3 regions of the Sanguibacter sp. HDW7 genome follow, and region 2 is predicted to be linked to each of the others. Evidence: predicted binding sites of a transcription regulator. Region 2 holds the regulator's gene; each other region holds the start of a gene.
What was found. Region 2 encodes LexA, which represses DNA repair genes until DNA is damaged. Its sites were predicted from a motif close to TCGAACANNTGTTCGA; they were not measured.

Region 1 (6,282 bases), 220 kb from region 2:
TGCCGCGGGAGAACCAGCAGAAGGTCCTCCTCGTCGGCGTCGCGATCGCCCTCATCATGCGGACGATCTTCATCCTCCTCGGCGCAGCCGCGCTCAACGCCTGGTCCTGGGTCTTCTACCTCTTCGGCGCGATCCTCCTGTGGACCGCCTGGAAGCAGGTCCAGCCCGAGTCCGACCACGAGGACAAGGTCCCCGGCGGAGCAATCGTCGCTCTCTTCAAGAAGATGGTCCCGACCGTCGACGAGTACAACTCCGACAAGCTCACCGTGAAGAAGAACGGCAAGCGCTTCCTCACGCCGATGTTCCTCGTCATGGTCGCGATCGGCTTCACCGACCTCCTCTTCGCGCTCGACTCGATCCCCGCGATCTACGGCCTCACGCAGGAGCCCTACGTCGTCTTCATGGCGAACGCGCTCGCGCTCCTGGGCCTACGCCAGCTCTACTTCCTCATCGGCGGGCTCCTGGACAGGCTCGTCTACCTTGCCCAGGGCCTCGGCGTCATCCTCGCGTTCATCGGCTTCAAGCTCATCTTCCACGCGATGCACGTCAACGAGCTCCCCTTCATCAACGGCGGCAAGCACATCGAGTGGGCCCCAGAGATCGGCATCGCGACCTCGCTGACCGTCATCATCGGCACCCTCGTCATCGTCACCGTCGCGAGCCTCTGGAAGACGCGCCGCGACGCGGCCAAGGGCACCACCGACTCCGACGGCAAGCCCCACCTGCCTGCGCCTGCCCACGAGGGCGAGGCCGCGCCTGTCACGGCAGGGACGGCCGCGACGGAGGCGTCAGGCACGTCGGCCGAAACCCCGGACGACACAGACGCGCGCTGACCTGTCGCACGCACGAACGCCGGAGGGCGGTGGCTTGTGCCACCGCCCTCCGGCGTTCGTGTGCTGCGAGGCGGGCTCAGGCGAGCTCTGCCCACGGGCCGATCACGGGGTTCCACGTCGCGGACTCGACGGACGCGATGACGCCCGCTGCCGCGAACGGGTCGCGCGCGAGGAGCGCGTCGAGCGCGTCGACGTCCGGCGCGACGAGCAGGAGCAGCGCGCGGCCGCCCTCGAGCGGCCCCGATGCGAGGAGCGACCCGGCGTCGAGGCACGAGCGCAGGAATGCGCGGTGCTCAGGGCGCACGGCGTCGAGCGTCGGCGTGTCGTCGGTATACGTGTACTGCACGGCGTAGACGGTCATCCCGCCATCCTGGCAGGGGAGCTGTCGACGTGGTGGACGCGTCCGCGGTGCGACGTGACGTCGAACACGTGTGCGAAAGTGCGGTTCTCTGCACTACGATGGCGGGGTGAGTGATCGTCTCGTCGTCCAGGGCGCCCGTGAGCACAACCTCCGGGGCGTCGACCTCGACCTACCCCGTGACAGGCTCATCGTCTTCACGGGCCTCTCAGGGTCCGGAAAGTCGTCGCTCGCGTTCGACACGATCTTCGCCGAGGGGCAGCGCCGCTACGTCGAGTCGCTCTCGGCGTACGCGCGGCAGTTCCTCGGGCAGATGGACAAGCCTGACGTCGACTTCATCGAGGGCCTCTCGCCCGCGGTCTCGATCGACCAGAAGTCGACGAACCGGAACCCGCGATCGACCGTCGGCACGATCACCGAGGTGTACGACTACCTGCGTCTCCTGTTCGCGCGCGCCGGGACGCAGCACTGCCCCGTCTGCGGCGAACGCGTCGCCTCCCAGACCCCGCAGCAGATCGTCGACCGGCTGCTCGAGCTGCCGGAGGGCACGCGCTACCAGGTCCTCGCCCCTGTCGTCCGCGGACGCAAGGGGGAGTACGCGGAGCTCTTCAAGGAGCTTCAGACCAAGGGCTTCGCCCGTGCGCGCGTCGACGGCGAGGTCGTCCAGCTCACGGATCCGCCGCAGCTCGAGAAGAAGCTCAAGCACTCGATCGAGGTCGTCGTCGACCGCCTCGTCGCACGGGAGGGCGTCCAGCGCCGACTCACCGACTCCGTCGAGACGGCGCTCGGGCTGGCAGGCGGTCTCGTCCTCGTCGAGCTCGTCGACCTGCCGGCCGACGACCCCGAGCGCGAGCGCCGCTTCTCCGAGCACCGCGCGTGCCCCAACGACCACGAGCTCACTCTCGACGAGATCGAGCCGCGCACCTTCTCCTTCAACGCACCCTACGGCGCGTGCCCCGAGTGCACGGGCATCGGCGTGCGGCTCGAGGTCGACCCCGAGCTCATCGTCCCCGACGAGGAGCGCACGCTTCGCGAGGGCGCGATCGCCCCGTGGGCACAGACGTCCTCGGAGTATTTCGAGCGCGTCCTCACGGCGCTCTCCGAGGAGCTCGGCTTCTCGATGGATGTTCCGTGGCGCGCTCTGCCTGAGCGTGCCCGTGAGGCGATCCTCTTCGGACGCGACCACAAGGTCCACGTGAGGTACAAGAACCGCTGGGGTCGTGAGCGCCAGTACTCCACGGGCTTCGAGGGCGTCATGACGTTCCTCGAGCGTCGCCACTCCGAGACCGAGTCCGAGTGGTCGAAGGAGAAGTACGAGGCCTTCATGCGCGAGGTCCCGTGCCCGACGTGCCGTGGGACGCGTCTCAAGCCAGAGGTCCTCGCGGTCAAGGTCTCGGGGCGTTCGATCGCCGAGGTCTGCGCGATGTCGCTCCGTGAGGCGCACGACTTCCTCGGCCGCCTCGAGCTCGGCCATCGCGAGAAGGTCATCGCGGGGCAGGTGCTCAAGGAGATCGACGCGCGGCTCGGCTTCCTCCTCGACGTCGGTCTCGACTACCTCACGCTCGCGCGCGCCGCAGGGTCCCTCTCGGGCGGGGAGGCCCAGCGCATCCGGCTCGCGACGCAGATCGGCTCGGGCCTCGTCGGCGTGCTCTACGTGCTCGACGAGCCGAGCATCGGTCTCCACCAGCGTGACAACCGCCGGCTCATCGAGACGCTCACGCGCCTGCGCGACCTCGGCAACACGCTCATCGTCGTCGAGCACGACGAGGACACGATCCGCACGGCCGACTGGATCGTCGACATCGGCCCCGGAGCCGGTGAGCACGGCGGGCGCGTCGTCCACTCGGGCGACTACGCCGGTCTGCTGGCCTCGAAGGAGTCCGTCACGGGCGCCTACCTCGCGGGCCGTCGCAGCATCCCCATGCCCGCGACGCGCCGCCGCACCGAGAAGGACCGTCAGCTCACGGTCGTCGGGGCGCGCGAGAACAACCTGCGGAACATCGACGTGAGCTTTCCGCTCGGTGTGCTCACCGCGGTAACCGGCGTCTCGGGCTCGGGGAAGTCGACCCTGGTCAACTCGATCCTCCACACCGTGCTGGCCAACGAGCTCAACGGCGCCCGCCGCGTCGCCGGCTACCACACGCGCGTCACAGGGCTCGAGCACCTCGACAAGGTCGTCCACGTCGACCAGGCGCCCATCGGTCGCACCCCCCGGTCGAACCCCGCGACGTACACGGGCGTGTGGGACCACGTGCGCAAGCTCTTCGCGCAGACCACGGAGGCCAAGGTCCGCGGCTACGGCCCCGGCCGCTTCTCGTTCAACGTCAAGGGCGGGCGCTGCGAGGCGTGCTCGGGCGACGGCACGCTGAAGATCGAGATGAACTTCCTGCCCGACGTCTACGTGCCGTGCGAGGTCTGCGGCGGCTCGCGCTACAACCGTGAGACGCTCGAGGTCCGCTACAAGAACCGCACTGTCGCCGAGGTCCTCGACATGCCCATCGAGGAGGCCGCGGAGTTCTTCGCCGCGGTCCCCGCGATCGCCCGTCACCTCACGACGCTCGTCTCGGTGGGGCTCGGCTACGTGCGTCTCGGGCAGCCCGCGACGACGCTCTCGGGCGGCGAGGCGCAGCGCGTCAAGCTCGCGACCGAGCTCCAGCGCCGTTCGACGGGCCGCACGATCTACGTGCTCGACGAGCCGACGACGGGCCTGCACTTCGAGGACATCCGCCGCCTGCTCGCCGTGCTGCAGTCGCTCGTCGACAAGGGCAACTCGGTCCTCGTCATCGAGCACAACCTCGACGTCATCAAGAACGCCGACTGGGTCATCGACATGGGCCCCGAGGGCGGCTCGGGTGGCGGCATCGTCGTCGCGGAGGGCACCCCGGAGCACGTCGCAGGTGTTCCCGCGAGCCACACGGGACGGTTCCTCGCCGAGGCGCTCGGCGAGGGTGTCCCGCTCGCGCCCGCCCCGACGGCGAAGAAGGCCGCTGCCTCGACGACCGCCGCGAAGGCGAAGGCGGGGACGAAGGCGAAGGCCACGACGGCAAAATGCACGACGAAGACCGCTGCCGCGCCCTCGACCGAGGCCTGACGGTCCATGGCCGACCCGACGAGCTACCGGCCGCGGCCGGGGGAGATCCCGACCGACCCGGGCGTCTACCGCTTCCGTGACGAGCACGGTCGGGTGGTCTACGTCGGCAAGGCCAAGAACCTCCGCCAGCGTCTCGCGAACTACTTCCAGCCTCTCGCGTCGCTCCACCCGCGCACGCAGCAGATGGTGACGACCGCGGCGAGCGTCCAATGGACGGTCGTGCGCACGGAGGTCGAGGCGCTCGCGCTCGAGTACTCGTGGATCAAGGAGTTCGACCCACGGTTCAACGTCAAGTACCGCGACGACAAGTCCTACCCGTACCTCGCGGTGACGCTGGGAGAGGCCTACCCGCGGGCGCAGGTCCTGCGCGGGGCCAAGCGCCCGGGCACGCGCTACTTCGGCCCCTTCGGCCACGCGTGGGCCATCCGTGAGACGCTCGACCTCCTGCTGCGGGTCTTCCCCGTGCGGACGTGCTCGGCCGGCGTCTATCGACGCGCGGAGCAGAGCGGCCGCCCCTGCCTGCTCGGGTATATCGACAAGTGCTCGGCACCCTGCGTCGGTCGCATCAGCCAGTCCGACCACCGTGAGCTCGCCGAGGACCTCTGCGCGTTCATGGCAGGCGACGCGGCTCGCTTCCTCGGTCCGCTCACCGCGCAGATGCGCGAGGCGTCCGCAGACCTCGAGTTCGAGCGTGCTGCGCGGCTGCGTGACGACATCGCGGCGCTCGAGAAGGTCGTCGAGCGCAACGCGGTCGTGCTCGACGACGGCACGGACGCCGACATCTTCGCGCTCTCGGGCGACGAGCTCGAGGCAGCCGTCCAGGTCTTCCACGTCCGCGGCGGACGCATCCGCGGCCAGCGCGGATGGGTCGTCGAGAAGGTCGAAGAGATCTCCGACGAGGGCCTCGTCGCGCAGCTGCTCGCACAGGTCTACGGCGAGGCCGCGGAGTCCGACGACCGCGACGCGCGGCGCGAGGGCGTCCCGCGTGAGGTCCTCGTGCCGACGATCCCCGACGACGCCGCAGGGCTCGCGGAATGGCTCACGGGTGTCCGCGGCTCGAAGGTCGAGATCCGGGTTCCGCAGCGCGGCGCCAAGGCGACGCTCGCGGAGACGGTGCTGAAGAACGCCGAGCACGCGCTCGCGCTCCACCGCAGCCGCCGTACGGGCGACCTCACGACGCGGTCGCAGGCCCTGCGCGAGATCCAGGAGGCCCTCGACCTCGACTCCGCGCCGCTGCGCATCGAGTGCTTCGACATCTCGACGACCCAGGGCACGCACCAGGTCGCGTCGATGGTCGTCTTCGAGGACGGGCTGGCCCGCAAGAGCGAGTACCGGACGTTCGCGATCAAGGGTCCCGACGGCAACGGCGTGCCCGACGACACCGCGGCGATGCACGAGGCCATCACGCGCCGGTTCCGGCGCTACCTCGCCGACCGTGCGAACGTGGGGGAGCCCGAGCTTGCGACCGGCGCGCTCGACGACGACGACGCGATGCCCGCCGAGGACCGCAAGCGCTTCGCGTACCCGCCGAACCTCGTCGTCGTCGACGGCGGGCAGCCGCAGGTCGCCGCGGCACGGCGGGCGCTCGACGAGCTCGGCGTCACGGACGTCGCCCTGTGCGGGCTCGCCAAGCGTCTCGAGGAGGTGTGGCTGCCCGACGACGACTACCCGGTCATCATGGAGCGCACCTCGGAAGGTCTCTACCTCCTGCAGCGCGTGCGCGACGAGGCGCACCGCTTCGCCATCACGGCGCACCGCAAGCGTCGAGGGCGTGCCATGACGGCATCGGTGCTCGACGGGGTCCCGGGCGTCGGTCCGGCACGCGCGAAGAAGCTGCTCACGCACTTCGGGTCGGTCAAGCGGCTGCGCGCCGCGAGCGTCGACGAGATCGCGACGGTCCCGGGCATGGGCCCGCAGACCGCCGCGGCGGTCGTCGCGGCTCTCGTGCAGTCCGGCGGCGCGCCGTCCGCCGACGCCGGTGCGGCGGCTGAGAGCGTGCC
Region 2 (6,282 bases):
TCGACCTCTCGCACGGCGTGCAGTTCGTGCCAGAGGCCCAGGTCATCGGCTCGGCCGACGTCGAGGTCTGCGCGGACGCCGACGTCGTCGTCGTCACGGCGGGCGCGAAGCAGAGGCCGGGGCAGACCCGGACCGAGCTCGCGGGCGCGACGATCGACCTCATGAAGAAGATCCTCCCGGGGCTCGTCGAGGCCGCGCCGAACGCCGTCTACATCATGGTGACGAACCCGGTCGACGTCGTGACGTACGCGTCGTTGAAGATCTCGGGCCTGCCGCCGAGCCAGATGTTCGGCTCGGGCACGGTGCTCGACACCTCGCGCCTGCGCTTCCTCATCGCGCAGCACTGCGGCGTCGCGGTGCGCAACGTCCACGCCTACATCGCGGGCGAGCACGGCGACACCGAGATCCCGCTGTGGGACTCCGCGACGATCGGTGGCGTGCCGCTCCTCGAGTGGAACCGTCAGTCGGAGCACCACGGACCGCTCACGCACGACGACCGCGCGCGCATCGCAGACGAGGTCGTCAACTCGGCGTACAAGATCATCGAGGGCAAGGGCGCGACGAACTACGCGGTCGGGCTCGCGGGCACGCGCATCATCGAGGCGATCCTCACGAACGAGCACTCGGTCCTTCCGGTCTCCTCGCTCCTCACGGACTACTACGGGATCTCCGACGTGTGCCTGTCCGTCCCGTCGATCGTCGGGCGTCGCGGCGTGTACGAGCAGCTGCAGGTGCCGCTGTCGGACGCCGAGTACGACGGCCTCAAGGCGTCGGCGGACCACCTGCGTGCGGTCGCACGCGAGTTCGGATTCTGAGCACCACGGCAGCATGACGAAGGCCCCCTCCGCGGAGGGGGCCTTCGTCATGCTGCCGTGGTCGCTGTCCGGGTGCGGTCGGGCTACAGGGAGCGCAGCACCGAGACGACGCGGCCGAGGACCTGTGCGCCGTCGCCGGGGATGGGCGCGTACGCGGAGTTCTGCGGCAGCAGCCAGACGTGGCCGGACGTGCGTTTGAACGTCTTGACCGTCGCCTCGCCGTCGATCATCGCGGCGACGATCTCGCCGTTCTCGGCGACGGGCTGACGCCGGACGACGACCCAGTCGCCGTCGCAGATCGCCGCGTCGATCATCGAGTCGCCCTGGACCTTGAGCATGAAGAGCTCGCCGTCGCCGACGAGCTGGCGGGGCAGGGGGAAGACGTCCTCGACGACCTGCTCGGCGAGGATCGGGCCGCCTGCGGCGATGCGGCCGACGAGCGGGACGTACGACGGGGTGGGGCGCGAGTCGTCCTCGGCGGCGGAGTCGTGGACGATCCGCGGCCGGGCGTCCGGCTCGACCGGGGAGGGCACCGACGTGGCGACGACGCGGGCGTCGTCCGCCTGGACGATCTCGAGCGCGCGCGGGCTGTGGGGGTCGCGGCGGATATAGCCCTTGCGCTCGAGTGCCTCGAGCTGGTGCTTGACGCTCGACGGGCTCGTGAGTCCGACGGACCGACCGATCTCGCGCATCGTCGGGGGGTAGCCACGCTCGTCGAGCGACGCGCGGATGCACTCGAGCACCGCGCGCTGGCGTCCCGTGAGCGCCCGCGTCACGGGAAGGTCGGGCCCGGTGGGCCCGGAGGCGGTCTGCGTCACGTGCTGCTCCCTCGTCGACCCCCGAATGTCGGAGGCTCGTGGTCGGCTGTCCTTCGTCAGCCTAGGGGAGGACACCGGCGGGTTCAAACATCCGTTCGAGCGTGTCTCGACATCCGTGGCGGACCCTGCTAGAAATAGAACAGCAGTTCGACGAACAGGCGTTCGAGGTTCACCTCGACCGACGGAGGAGCACCGAGATGAGCACCATGAGCCTGGCGGCCTCGCCCCGCATTGCCCGTGCCGCTGCGCCGGCGCCCGAGCTTGCGCCGCTCCGGATCACGCGCCGTGGACGCATCGTCCTCGGTCTGCTCGTGTCCGCGGTCCTCGGTTCCGGAGCGCTCGTGTTCGCGAACGGGGCGACGGCCGACGCCCCTGCGGGGGCGCAGGCGGTGACGGTCCGTACGGTTGGTGCAGGGGAGTCGCTGTGGGCCATCGCCTCGTCCGTCACGGCGCCCGGGGCTGACGTGCGCGACGCGCTGCAGGAGATCGCACGGCTCAACGGCCTCACGGGTTCGAGCCTCGCGGCGGGTCAGCAGCTCGTCGTCCCTGTCGTCGACGCAGACTGAGGAGCGGCGCGCCGCCTTGCGTGGCGCGGGGCGTGGGCCTATCGTCGCGATGCCCCCCGAAGTGACATCCCCGAGGACGCACATGCACTGCCCGTTCTGCCGGAACCCCGACTCCCGCGTCGTCGACTCACGCACGTCCGACGACGGGCTCTCGATCAAGCGCCGTCGCCAGTGCCCCGAGTGCGGCCGGCGCTTCTCGACGGTCGAGACCTCGAGCCTCACGGTGGTCAAGCGCTCCGGTGCGACCGAGCCCTTCTCGCGCGACAAGGTCGTCGCGGGCGTCCGCAAGGCGTGCCAGGGCCGTCCCGTGAGCGACGACGACCTCGCGCTGCTCGCGCAGCGTGTCGAGGAGTCGATCCGAGGCTCTGGCAGCGCTGAGATCGACGCCAACGAGATCGGGCTCGCGATCCTCGGGCCGCTCCGCGAGCTCGACGTCGTCGCCTACCTCCGCTTCGCGAGCGTCTATCAGGACTTCGGCTCGCTCGAGGACTTCGAGGCCGCGATCACCCTGCTCCGCGCGGACCGCGAGGGAGCCACGCTCCCCGCGGGCCAGGACGCCGAGAGCGACGCGCCCGAGGCGTGAGGGCGGGCGTCCGCGCCGCGCAAAAGGTTGGCGTCGAGCCTGTCGACGCGAGAAGGTGGAGTGCCGCACCCGCGGCCGTTCCCAAGGAGGCGCCCATGGCTGACCACGACGACCGATCCGTCCCTGAGGACGTCAAGGAGAAGTTCCGTGCGGCGCTCGCCGCGAAGAAGGGCAACGACCGCACTGCGGAGCGGGCCGCGAACACCGGGGCCGTCCACGGTTCCGAGACGAGCGGCAGCACGCAGCGGACGTTCCGCCGCAAGTCCGGCTGAGCCGACGACCGTCCGTCGCGACAGTCACGATGCTCGCGACGCCACAGGGCCCGCGCTCCCCGTGAGGGGAACGCGGGCCCTGTGGCGTTCGCGGGAGGCGGGTCCTAGTCGAGGACGCGGAGCCGCACCGTCTCGTCGAGCTGCGTGAGCTCGGCGATCGCGTCGGCGGACACGTCGGAGCCCGCGTCGGTGACGACGTAGCCGATGTCGCCGCGCGTCCCGAGGAGCTGGCCCTCGATGTTGACGTCGTGCGCGGCGAGGATCTGGTTGACCTTCGCGAGCACGCCGGGCACGTTCCGATGGAGATAGGCGACGCGGCTCGCGCCCGTGTTCTCGAGAGCGAGGTTCGGCAGGTTGACCGAGAGGGTCGTCGAGCCCGTCGTGAGGTAGTCACGGATCTTCGTCGCGACGAACTGGCCGATCGCCTCCTGCGCCTCCTCGGTGGAGCCGCCGGTGTGCGGGGTGAGGATGACGTTCGGCAGGCCCTGGAGCTCGGAGACGAACGGGTCACCCTTGCGCTTGGGCTCGACCGGGAAGACGTCGACCGCCGCGCCCGCGATGCGGCCCGCGAGGATCTCGTCGCGGAGCGCCGCGTAGTCGGGGACGAAGCCGCGCGAGAGGTTGAGGAACAGCGAGCCCTGCTTCATGCGGGCGAAGTGCTCGGCGGTGAACATGCCGGCGTTGCCCGCGCGACCGTCGACATGGAGCGTGACGATGTCGGCGACCTCGAGCAGCTCCTCGAGCGTCTCCATGCGGCGCGCGTTGCCGAGCGCGAGCTTCTCGGCGGAGTCGTAGAAGACGACCGACATGCCGAGGTTCTCGGCGAGGACCGAGAGCTGGGTGCCGATGTTGCCGTAGCCGATGATGCCGAGGGTGCGACCGCGGATCTCGTGCGCGCCGGTCGCGGACTTGTTCCACACGCCCGCGTGCATCTCGTCGTTGAAGACGGTGAGACGGCGAGTGAGCGAGATGATGTCGGCGATGGCGATCTCGACGACCGAGCGCGTGTTGGAGAACGGCGCGTTGAAGGTCGCGATGCCACGGGTCGCGGCCGCGGCGAGGTCGATCTGGTTGGTCCCGATGCAGAACGCACCGATGACGCTGAGCTGCGGTGCGTGCTCGAGCACGCGCGCGGTCACCGTCGTCTTGGACCGGATGCCGAGGATGTCGACACCGTCGAGTGCTGCGATGAGGTCGTCCTCGTCGAGGGCGCCGGTGCGGTTGACGACCTTGATCCCGTGGGACTGCAGGATCTGGGTCGCGAGCGGATGGAGGTTCTCGAGGAGAAGGGCGGTAGGCACGGGGCCAGTATCGACCCGTCCGGTGGCCGGTCCAAACCGGGTCCGCACCATGGAACGGGCGTCTCCTCAGCGCTTCGCGACGGCGTCCGCGATGCGCGGTGGGAGGTCGTGGGAGTGGACGAGGTGCAGCCGCTGCGTCGGCCGCGTCATCGCGACATAGAGGTCCGACGGCGCGAGCTCGTCGGGCTCGACGAGGACGACGACGTCGTACTCGAGGCCCTTGACCGTGCGCGGGTCGACGACCGAGACGGGAGCGTCGAGCTCGTCGTCGCCGCGGGCCGCCCGCAGCGCCGCGTCGGGCAGGACGGCGCGCAGCGCGGCGCGGAGCGCCGGAGCCCGACGGGGCTCGGCGACGACGGCGACGCGCCCGACCCCGTCGGACGTCGTCCCGGCCCGCACCTCGGCCGCGACGACCTGCGCGGCCTCCCGGGCGACGTTCGTCGACCAGTGCACGTGGAGGGAGTCCTCGACCTCGCGCGCCGAGGTCATCGGGGATACGGGGAGGCTCGCGGCGACGGCCGCGTCGCGCGCGGCGTCGGCGACGACCGCGGGCGTGCGGTAGTTGACCGTGAGCTCCTCGAGCCGCCAGCCGCCGCGCAGCGGGCCGTCGAGCATCGAGCGCCATGCCCGGGCGCCGCCTGCCGCCGACGTCTGGGCGACGTCGCCGACGATCGTCAACGAGCGCGTCGGGACGCGCCGCAGGAGGGATCGCCACGCCATGGCCGTGAGCTCCTGCGCCTCGTCGACGACGACGTGCCCGTAGGTCCACGTGCGGTCGGCGGCCGCGCGCTCCGCGGTCGTGAGGTTCGAGCCGCCCGCGGCGAAGCGGTCCGCGAGGACCTCGGCCGAGACGAGCGCGCCGGCGCCCGTGCCCTGCAGGACCTCCTGCGCGTACTCGAGGTCGCGGGCGCGGGCGGCGGCGTCGGCCTTCGCCTGGGCGCGCGCGGCCTGGTCGTCCTCGCCGAGCAGCTCGGCGGCCTCGTCGAGCAGCGGGACGTCCGCGACGGTCCACGGCGCGCCCGGCTCGCGGGCGAGCGCCGCGCGCTGCGCGTCGGAGAGCTGCGGAGCGGCCTCGGAGAGCCGGTGCGGCTTGGTCCACAGGTCCTCGACGAGGCGCTGCGGCGTGAGGGGGAACCACGCGAGGTTGAGCGTCACGCGGACGTCGCGGTGCGCGCGGAGGTCGTCGAGGACCATACGGCGGTCCTCCTGCTCGAGCTCGACGCCCGTCGCGCGCCCGTACTGCGACGCGAGCCGCGAGAGCATCTCCTTGACGAACGTCACGCGGGCGAGGTTGTGGGGCTTGTTCGTCCGACGCGCACGCGCGACGGCCTCGCGCACGTCGTCGCGCCGGATGACGAGGTCGACCCCTTCGAGCCGGAACGGCACGTCGTGCTCGGGGATGCGCTGGCGCGCACGGACGGCGCTTGCGACGACGCGTGCCATCGAGGCGTCGCCCTTGAGCCGCGCGGCGAGGTCCGTGGGCTCCTCGGCGCGGGCCGAGATGCCGGGCAGGAGGTCGCCCATCGTCGTCGCGACGACGCCCGTCTCGCCGAGCGAGGGCAGGACCTGGTCGATGTAGCGCAGGAACGCCGACGACGGGCCGACGAGCAGGACGCCCGAACGCTCGAGGACACGCCGGTGCGCGTAGAGGAGGTAGGCCGCACGGTGGAGCGCGACGGCGGTCTTGCCCGTGCCCGGGCCGCCCTGGACGACGAGGGCGCCGGCGAGGTCGGCGCGGATGATACGGTCCTGCTCGGCCTGGATCGTCGCGACGATGTCGTGCATGCGGCCCGTGCGCTGGGCGGCCATCGCGGCGAACAGCGCGCCCTCGCCCGAGAGGTGGACCTCGTCGTCGACGAGCGCGTCGAGGTCGAGGACCTCGTCCTCGAGCGAGACGACCTGACGTGCGCGCGTCACGAGGTGGCGG
Region 3 (6,282 bases), 620 kb from region 2:
CGAGCGTGACGTCGCGAGCTGCACGTGCTGCGGGTGCAGCCGACGCCACCCGCGAATCCTCGGCGGCCCGCGCAGCTGCGAGCAGGAGGGTGTGCGGGACCGTCACCGCGACCGTCGGGCGGATGCCATGGACGTCGACGTCGGTCGCTGACGACCGGACGTTGGCGACGTCGTCAGCGGTCGCGTGGTACTCGGCCGCCACGAGCCGACGCTCCTGAGGAGAGCGCGCGAGGGCTGCGCGTGCCGACTCGTCGGCCGGGACCTTGGTCCGAAGATCCGTGGGCACGGCGTTGCCGTTGTCGTTGCCGTCGCTTCTCGCAGGTACGGCAGCGCCGGTTCCTCCGGTGCTGATTACTTCGGCGCTGGTCTCTGCGGGTCCGGTTCCGGTCCTGGTCCCGTTGTCGGTGCTGGACTTGGTGCGGGTCTTGGTTCCGGTGCCATTGTCGGTCTTGGTGCCGGTGCCAGTCCCGGTGTTGATCCCGGTGCCGGTACCCGGGCCAGTCCCAGTCCCGGTACAGGTGTCGGCCACGATGCCTGTGTCGGGCTCGATCGTTGATAGAGGCGCAGCGGGGGAGGTCGTGGTGGGAGGACCTGTGGGTGGTGGTGCGGTGGTGCAGGGCTCGGCGGTCTCGGGCGCGGACGCATCCCGGTACCTCTCCTCGACCGGGTAGTTGTCCGTTCGGAGATCGTCGGCGTCCCTCACATCGGGGCCGAACAGCGATTGGGGCTCCTCCGCAGGAGCCACGAGTGCCTCGGGTGCGAGCGGCGGCGCCGTCGCGAGGCAGTAGTCGGCGAGGACGTCTGCCCGGAGCTGCGCGAGCGTCCGTGGCTCGTCGGGTCCCTGGGACGCGACCCCGGCGGCGGTGAGCCGATCGAAGACTGCCGCGCCCACAACTGTCGGCAGGTGCGCCGTGAGCCAGCACATGCCGTCCTGACCCGGCTCGAGCGTGACGTACCGGCCCGCGCGCGCCTTGCGGTGACGTCGTTCGCGCGAACCCGGGTGCGCGAGCTCGCGGTGCTTGCGCGCCCAGGCGCGCAGCTCCGGGGGAGTGCGTTCTGCGGCCTCCTGCGCGAGGACGGCCCCGAACTCGGCCCGCAGCTCCTGCGGCACCGATGCTGCCTCGTCGGCGAGAACCCCGACGTGCCTGGCCGATATCGTCCCCGAGGCGAGCGCCCCGAGCGCGGTCGGGTGCTCGCGCACGACCGTCCGGGCCAGGTCCCAGGCCGAGCCGACCTGGGACTCGGTCGTGCGGGTGCGCGTCGCGATCTCCGCTGCGCCCGAGCGGCGGACCGCCATGAGGTCGCTCGCACGTTCCTTGGCCACCGTGCCGCCCGCGCGCTCGTCCCACACGGTCGACACGGCGACCGCCGAGAGCGCGTCGAGCAGTGCGTACGAGCGCAGCTTCTGCGCCTCGACCTGGCGGATTGCGTCCTCGGCCGCCTCGATCGCGCGGACGACCGACGCGGTCGTCTCCTCGAGCTTGCGCTGCCACGCCGCGAAGTCTGTGCGCGACGTGAAGCGGGGTGGCGCGATCGACGCGACGAAGCGACTGAACGCGGCCTCGTCGCCGAGCCTCGGCGGAGCCCCCGCGTCCCCGCCCGCGTCTGACTCGCCGGACGAGCCTGCACCAGGTGCCGACCCGTCTGCCGAGCCTGAGCCGTCCGTCGAGCCCGACTTCTCGTTCGGACCCGACCCCTCAGCCGCGCCTCGCCCCTCAGCCGCGCCTCGCCCCTCAGCACTGCCTGACACGGCAGCCGGGTCCGACACGGCAGCCGGGTCCGACCCGTCAGGCGGGGCCGACCCGTCAGGCGGGCCCGATCCGTCAGCCGAGCCCGACTTCACGGCCGGGCTTGACCGAGAAGTCGGTCCTGCTCCAACCGTCGGGCCGGACGCGTCCGCCGAACCTGAGTCTCCGGCTGTGCCCGAACGCGCGTGAGCGCACGAGGCGGCCGCGGTGCCCGCAGCACCTGGCTCCGCCCCTTCGTCACGCTTGCAAGGGTTCATACCTCTACCGTATCGAACGTAAGTTCGACCTGCACCCGCAGCGAGAGATCTGTGGAGAACCCGATCGCACCTTGTCGACGGCGCAGCCTGTCCACAGGGCAGCCGCTCCCGCGTGCCCTCCACGACCAGCCCCGGCCTCGCGCCCGAGCAACTAGACTCGCCCCGTGGCCGGGTTGATCAAGCGGGAGGACGTCGACGCCGTTCGCGAGCGCGCACGCATCGAAGAGATAGTCGGCTCCTACGTCACGCTCAAGCCCGCCGGCGTCGGCTCGCAGAAGGGGCTGTGCCCCTTCCACGACGAGCGCACACCGTCGTTCCACGTCCGCCCGCAGGTCGGCCGCTGGCACTGCTTCGGCTGCGGCGAGGGTGGCGACGTCATCAGCTTCGTCCAGAAGGTCGACGGGCTCGGTTTCACCGAGGCCGTCGAGTACCTCGCGGGACGCGTCGGCATCACGCTCCGCTACGAGGAGGGTGGAGGGGCGCGCCGCGGCGAGGAGCCCGGGCGCCGTCAGCGGCTCGTCGAGGCCAACCGGACGGCCGCCCAGTATTTCGCCGAGCAGCTCTTCATGCCGGCCGCCGCCCCGGGCCGCGAGTTTCTCGCGCAGCGGTCCTTCGACCGCACCGTCGCCGAACAGTTCGGCGTGGGCTTCGCCCCGCAGGGGTGGAGCTCGCTCCTCACCCACCTGCGCGGACGCGGCTTCACCGAGGCCGAGCTCCTCGCGGCCGGTCTCGTCTCACAGGGCAACCGCGGCGTCTACGACAGGTTCCGGGGGCGCCTCGTCTGGCCGATTCGCGACGTCACGGGCGAGGTCATCGGCTTCGGCGCCCGCCGCCTCCTCGAGGAGGACCAGGGCCCCAAGTACCTCAACACCCCCGAGACCACGCTCTACAAGAAGTCGCAGGTCCTCTACGGCCTCGACCTCGCCAAGCGCGAGATCGCGCGCACCAAGCGCGTCGTCGTCGTCGAGGGCTACACCGATGTCATGGCGGCCCACCTCTCGGGCGTCGGACAGGCGATCGCCACGTGCGGCACGGCCTTCGGCTCCGACCACGTGCGCGTCGTCCGACGCCTCGTTGGTGACACGTCCTCGAGCGCGGGCGTCCAGCTCGCGGGCGGCGGCTCGACCGGCGGGGAGATCATCTTCACGTTCGACGGCGACGCCGCCGGCCAGAAGGCAGCCCTGCGCGCCTTCAACGAGGACCAGCGCTTCTACGCCCAGACGTTCGTCGCCGTCGAGCCGCACGGCATGGACCCGTGCGACTTGCGCCTCGCCCACGGTCCGGAGGCGGTGCAGGCGCTCATCGACGCCCGCGAGCCGCTCTTCGAGTTCGTCGTCCGCTCGACCCTGCGCGCGCACGACCTCGCGCACGCCGAGGGCCGCATCGCCGCGCTGCGCGCGTCGGCTCCCGTCGTCGCCGGCATCCGCGACCGCGCGCTGCGCTCCGAGTACGCGCGCCAGCTCGCGGGATGGCTCGGCATGGAGGCCGACGTCGTCCGTCGTGCCGTCCTGTCGGCCGAGCGCGCCCAGGGGCAGCCGCGGCACGCCGCCGACGACGTCCCGGCGGGCGCCGTCGTCGCCGACCCCGTCCCCGGTGGCCCCGGTGCGTCAGGCGGGTTCACCGTGCCCGACCGGCGCGACCCCGTGGCGCGCCTCGAACGACAGGTGCTCGAGGCCGTCCTCCAGCACCCCGCAGCAACTCCCGACGTGTTCGACGAGCTCGGCTCCGACGCCTTCTCCGTGCCCGCCTGGCGGGCCGTCCACGAGGCGATCCGCGCCGCCGGGGGAGTCCGCTCCGTCGGCGCCGTCGACCCCGCGCGCTGGGTCGCAGCCGTCGTCGAGGAGTCCGCCGGGCCCGTCGCGGGGCTCGTCGGCGAGCTCGCCGTGTCCCCGCTGCCCGAGGACCGCGAGAGCGCTGTCGGCGACTACGTCCGCGGCGTCGTCCACGCGCTCGTCGACATGCAGGTGACCCGGCGCATCGCCGACCAGCGCTCCGCGCTGCAGCGCACCGACGCCGAGCGCGACCCCGAGGCCTACCAGCAGGTCTTCGCCGAGCTGCTGCGGCTCGAGCAGCAGCGCAGACTGCTGCGCGAGGCGTCGATGGGGCAGTGAGGGAGATCGCGTGGTCCGGCGCGCGGGCGTCAGGACGGTAGATTGTCCCGGGGCCGCATGGCCCGCGGGGCGTTAGCTCAGTCGGTCAGAGCAGCGGACTCATAATCCGTCGGTCCTGGGTTCAAGCCCCAGACGCCCTACTCATCACAGCCGCACATCCACGACGTCGGACGCACCTGTTTCAGCGTCGCGCGCGACACCCGCGTCGTCGCCGCTCGTGCCCGACGCGTCGTCGTCGGCGATCTCTGCAGCCTCCCCGCGGACGTCCGCCGAGACCCCCGTCGCCCATCCCCGCCGCTCCCACGCCATCGACCCACCGAGCAGCGCGAGCCCGACGAGCGCGAGCGCGACCCCCACCCAGGCGGGTGCGAGGTACCCGAGACCTGCCGCGATGACGGCACCGCCGAGCGCCGCGCCGAGGGAGTTGCCGACGTTGAACGCGGCGTGGTTCGTCGCCGCGCCGAGCAGGGCGGCGTCGCCTGCGGCGGCGATGAGCCGGGACTGAACGGCCGGCAGCAGGAGGCTCGACGTGAACCCGAGGACGAATGTCGCGACGAAGATCCCGACGGCCGAGCCGCCCGCGAGGCCGACGAGCGCGAGCGCGCCGGCGTACGCGCCGAAGCCGACGACGGCCGCACGGTCGCGCGCCGCGTCGGCGTAACGTCCGCCGACGATGTTGCCGATGGTCATGCCGACGCCGACGACGGCAAGCAGCCACGGCACCGCGCCCTCGGTGAGCCCGGCCCGGCGCGTCGCGGTCTCGGCGAGGTAGGAGTACACGGCGAAGAACCCGCCGAAGCCGATGCACGCGACCGCGATCATGAGCCACAGCGAACCGCGGCGGAAGGCCGCGAGCTCGGTGCGCGGGTTGCGGTCCGGGTCGCCCGGGACGTACGGGACGGTGAGGCGCACCGCGACGAGTGCGACGGCGAAGACGCCGGCGACCGCGAGGTACGCGGGTCGCCAGCCCGCCGTCTGGCCGAGCCACGTCACGGCCGGCACGCCGACGACGTTCGCGACCGTGAGCCCCGACAGGGCGAGCGCGATGCCCTGGCCCTGCTTGCCGGGCCCCATGATGCGTGCTGCGAGCAGGGACGCGACCCCGAAGTACGCGCCGTGCGGCAGGCCCGCGACGAAGCGTGCGACGAGCGTCGACGAGAACGTCGGCAAGAGGGCCGACGCGGCAGTCCCCGCGACGAACGCGACGAGTAGCCAGAGCGTCAGGCGCGTGTGCGAGGCGCGTGCCGCGAGCGCCGCGAGCGTCGGCGCGCCGACCACGACGCCGAGCGCGTACGCGCTGATGAGCCAGCCTGCGTGCGCGATCGCGACCTCGGGGGCGGACGCGAAGCCGGGCACGAGCTCGGCGGCGATCTGCGGGAGCATGCCCATCGACGCGAACTCGGAGCAGCCGATTCCGAAGCCGCCGAGCGCGAGCGCGAGCAGGGCGAGCGCGCGACGGCGCGGGGAGAGCTGGACGGGCACGGTGTCACCTTCGGACGACGGGTGGGGGCGAGCCCACGTCGTCGTGCGGCCGGGAGCCATCGTACGACGCGCCCCGTCCGCTCCTCCTTGCTCTCCGCAGTGCGGAGTGCCCGTGAGACGGGACGCGTCGTCCCGCGAGCACACCTTGTCGCGGGCTACCGTGGAGCCATGGCACTCCTCCGCAGGCACCTTCCTGCCGCCCAGCTCGACCTCGCCCGCCGGACCGTCGGCGAGAAGGCCGTCGCCGGGACGCGTGTCGAGGTCCTGCCCGACGGCGTCGCGCCGCGCGACGACGTGCGCGTCGAGGACCTCCCCGAGCGCTGGGCGCTCGCCACCGCGCACCACGTCGTCATCGAGCGCGACGGCGACCCTCTCGTGCGCCGCTGGTGCGACGTCGACCACGCGGCCGTCGACGCCCAGATCAACGTCCTCACGATTCGCTGGGCCGACGGCACCGCACCGACGCGCCTGCACCTCGCCGACCGCACGCCCCAGGCGTTCGCACGCACGCTGCGCGAGCGCGTCGTCGCAAGCGTCGTGCACCGCGAGACGACGACGCTCCCGGGCGGCGGGGCCGTGCGCGTCGCGATCCGGCGAGACGAGCACGACGAGCTGTTCTCCGAGGTGCTCGGCGACGGATACCTCGACCTCTCCGATCCCGCGACGAAGGCCGCGATTCAGGCT

Region 1: the regulator LexA is predicted to act here: its motif matches at 1,255-1,270, upstream of uvrA (excinuclease ABC subunit UvrA).
Region 3: the regulator LexA is predicted to act here: its motif matches at 2,018-2,033, upstream of G7063_RS15280 (HNH endonuclease signature motif containing protein).

Annotation. Positions count from the first base shown of each region.
Region 1 covers NZ_CP049862.1:1,582,885-1,589,166, forward strand. Annotated here, with positions in the region: gene G7063_RS07375 (TerC family protein) at 1-833, shown strand, start outside; gene G7063_RS07380 (YciI family protein) at 910-1,194, opposite strand; gene uvrA (excinuclease ABC subunit UvrA) at 1,301-4,282, shown strand; gene uvrC (excinuclease ABC subunit UvrC) at 4,289-6,282, shown strand, end outside.
Region 2 covers NZ_CP049862.1:1,365,436-1,371,717, forward strand. Annotated here, with positions in the region: gene G7063_RS06375 (L-lactate dehydrogenase) at 1-815, shown strand, start outside; gene lexA (transcriptional repressor LexA) at 899-1,633, opposite strand; gene G7063_RS06385 (LysM peptidoglycan-binding domain-containing protein) at 1,831-2,199, shown strand; gene nrdR (transcriptional regulator NrdR) at 2,282-2,782, shown strand; gene G7063_RS06395 (DUF5302 domain-containing protein) at 2,878-3,054, shown strand; gene serA (phosphoglycerate dehydrogenase) at 3,159-4,355, opposite strand; gene G7063_RS06405 (AAA family ATPase) at 4,422-6,282, opposite strand, start outside.
Region 3 covers NZ_CP049862.1:1,989,590-1,995,871, reverse strand. Annotated here, with positions in the region: gene G7063_RS15280 (HNH endonuclease signature motif containing protein) at 1-1,750, opposite strand, end outside; gene dnaG (DNA primase) at 2,170-4,116, shown strand; tRNA gene G7063_RS09245 (tRNA-Ile) at 4,183-4,256, shown strand; gene G7063_RS09240 (MFS transporter) at 4,261-5,598, opposite strand; gene G7063_RS09235 (hypothetical protein) at 5,767-6,282, shown strand, end outside.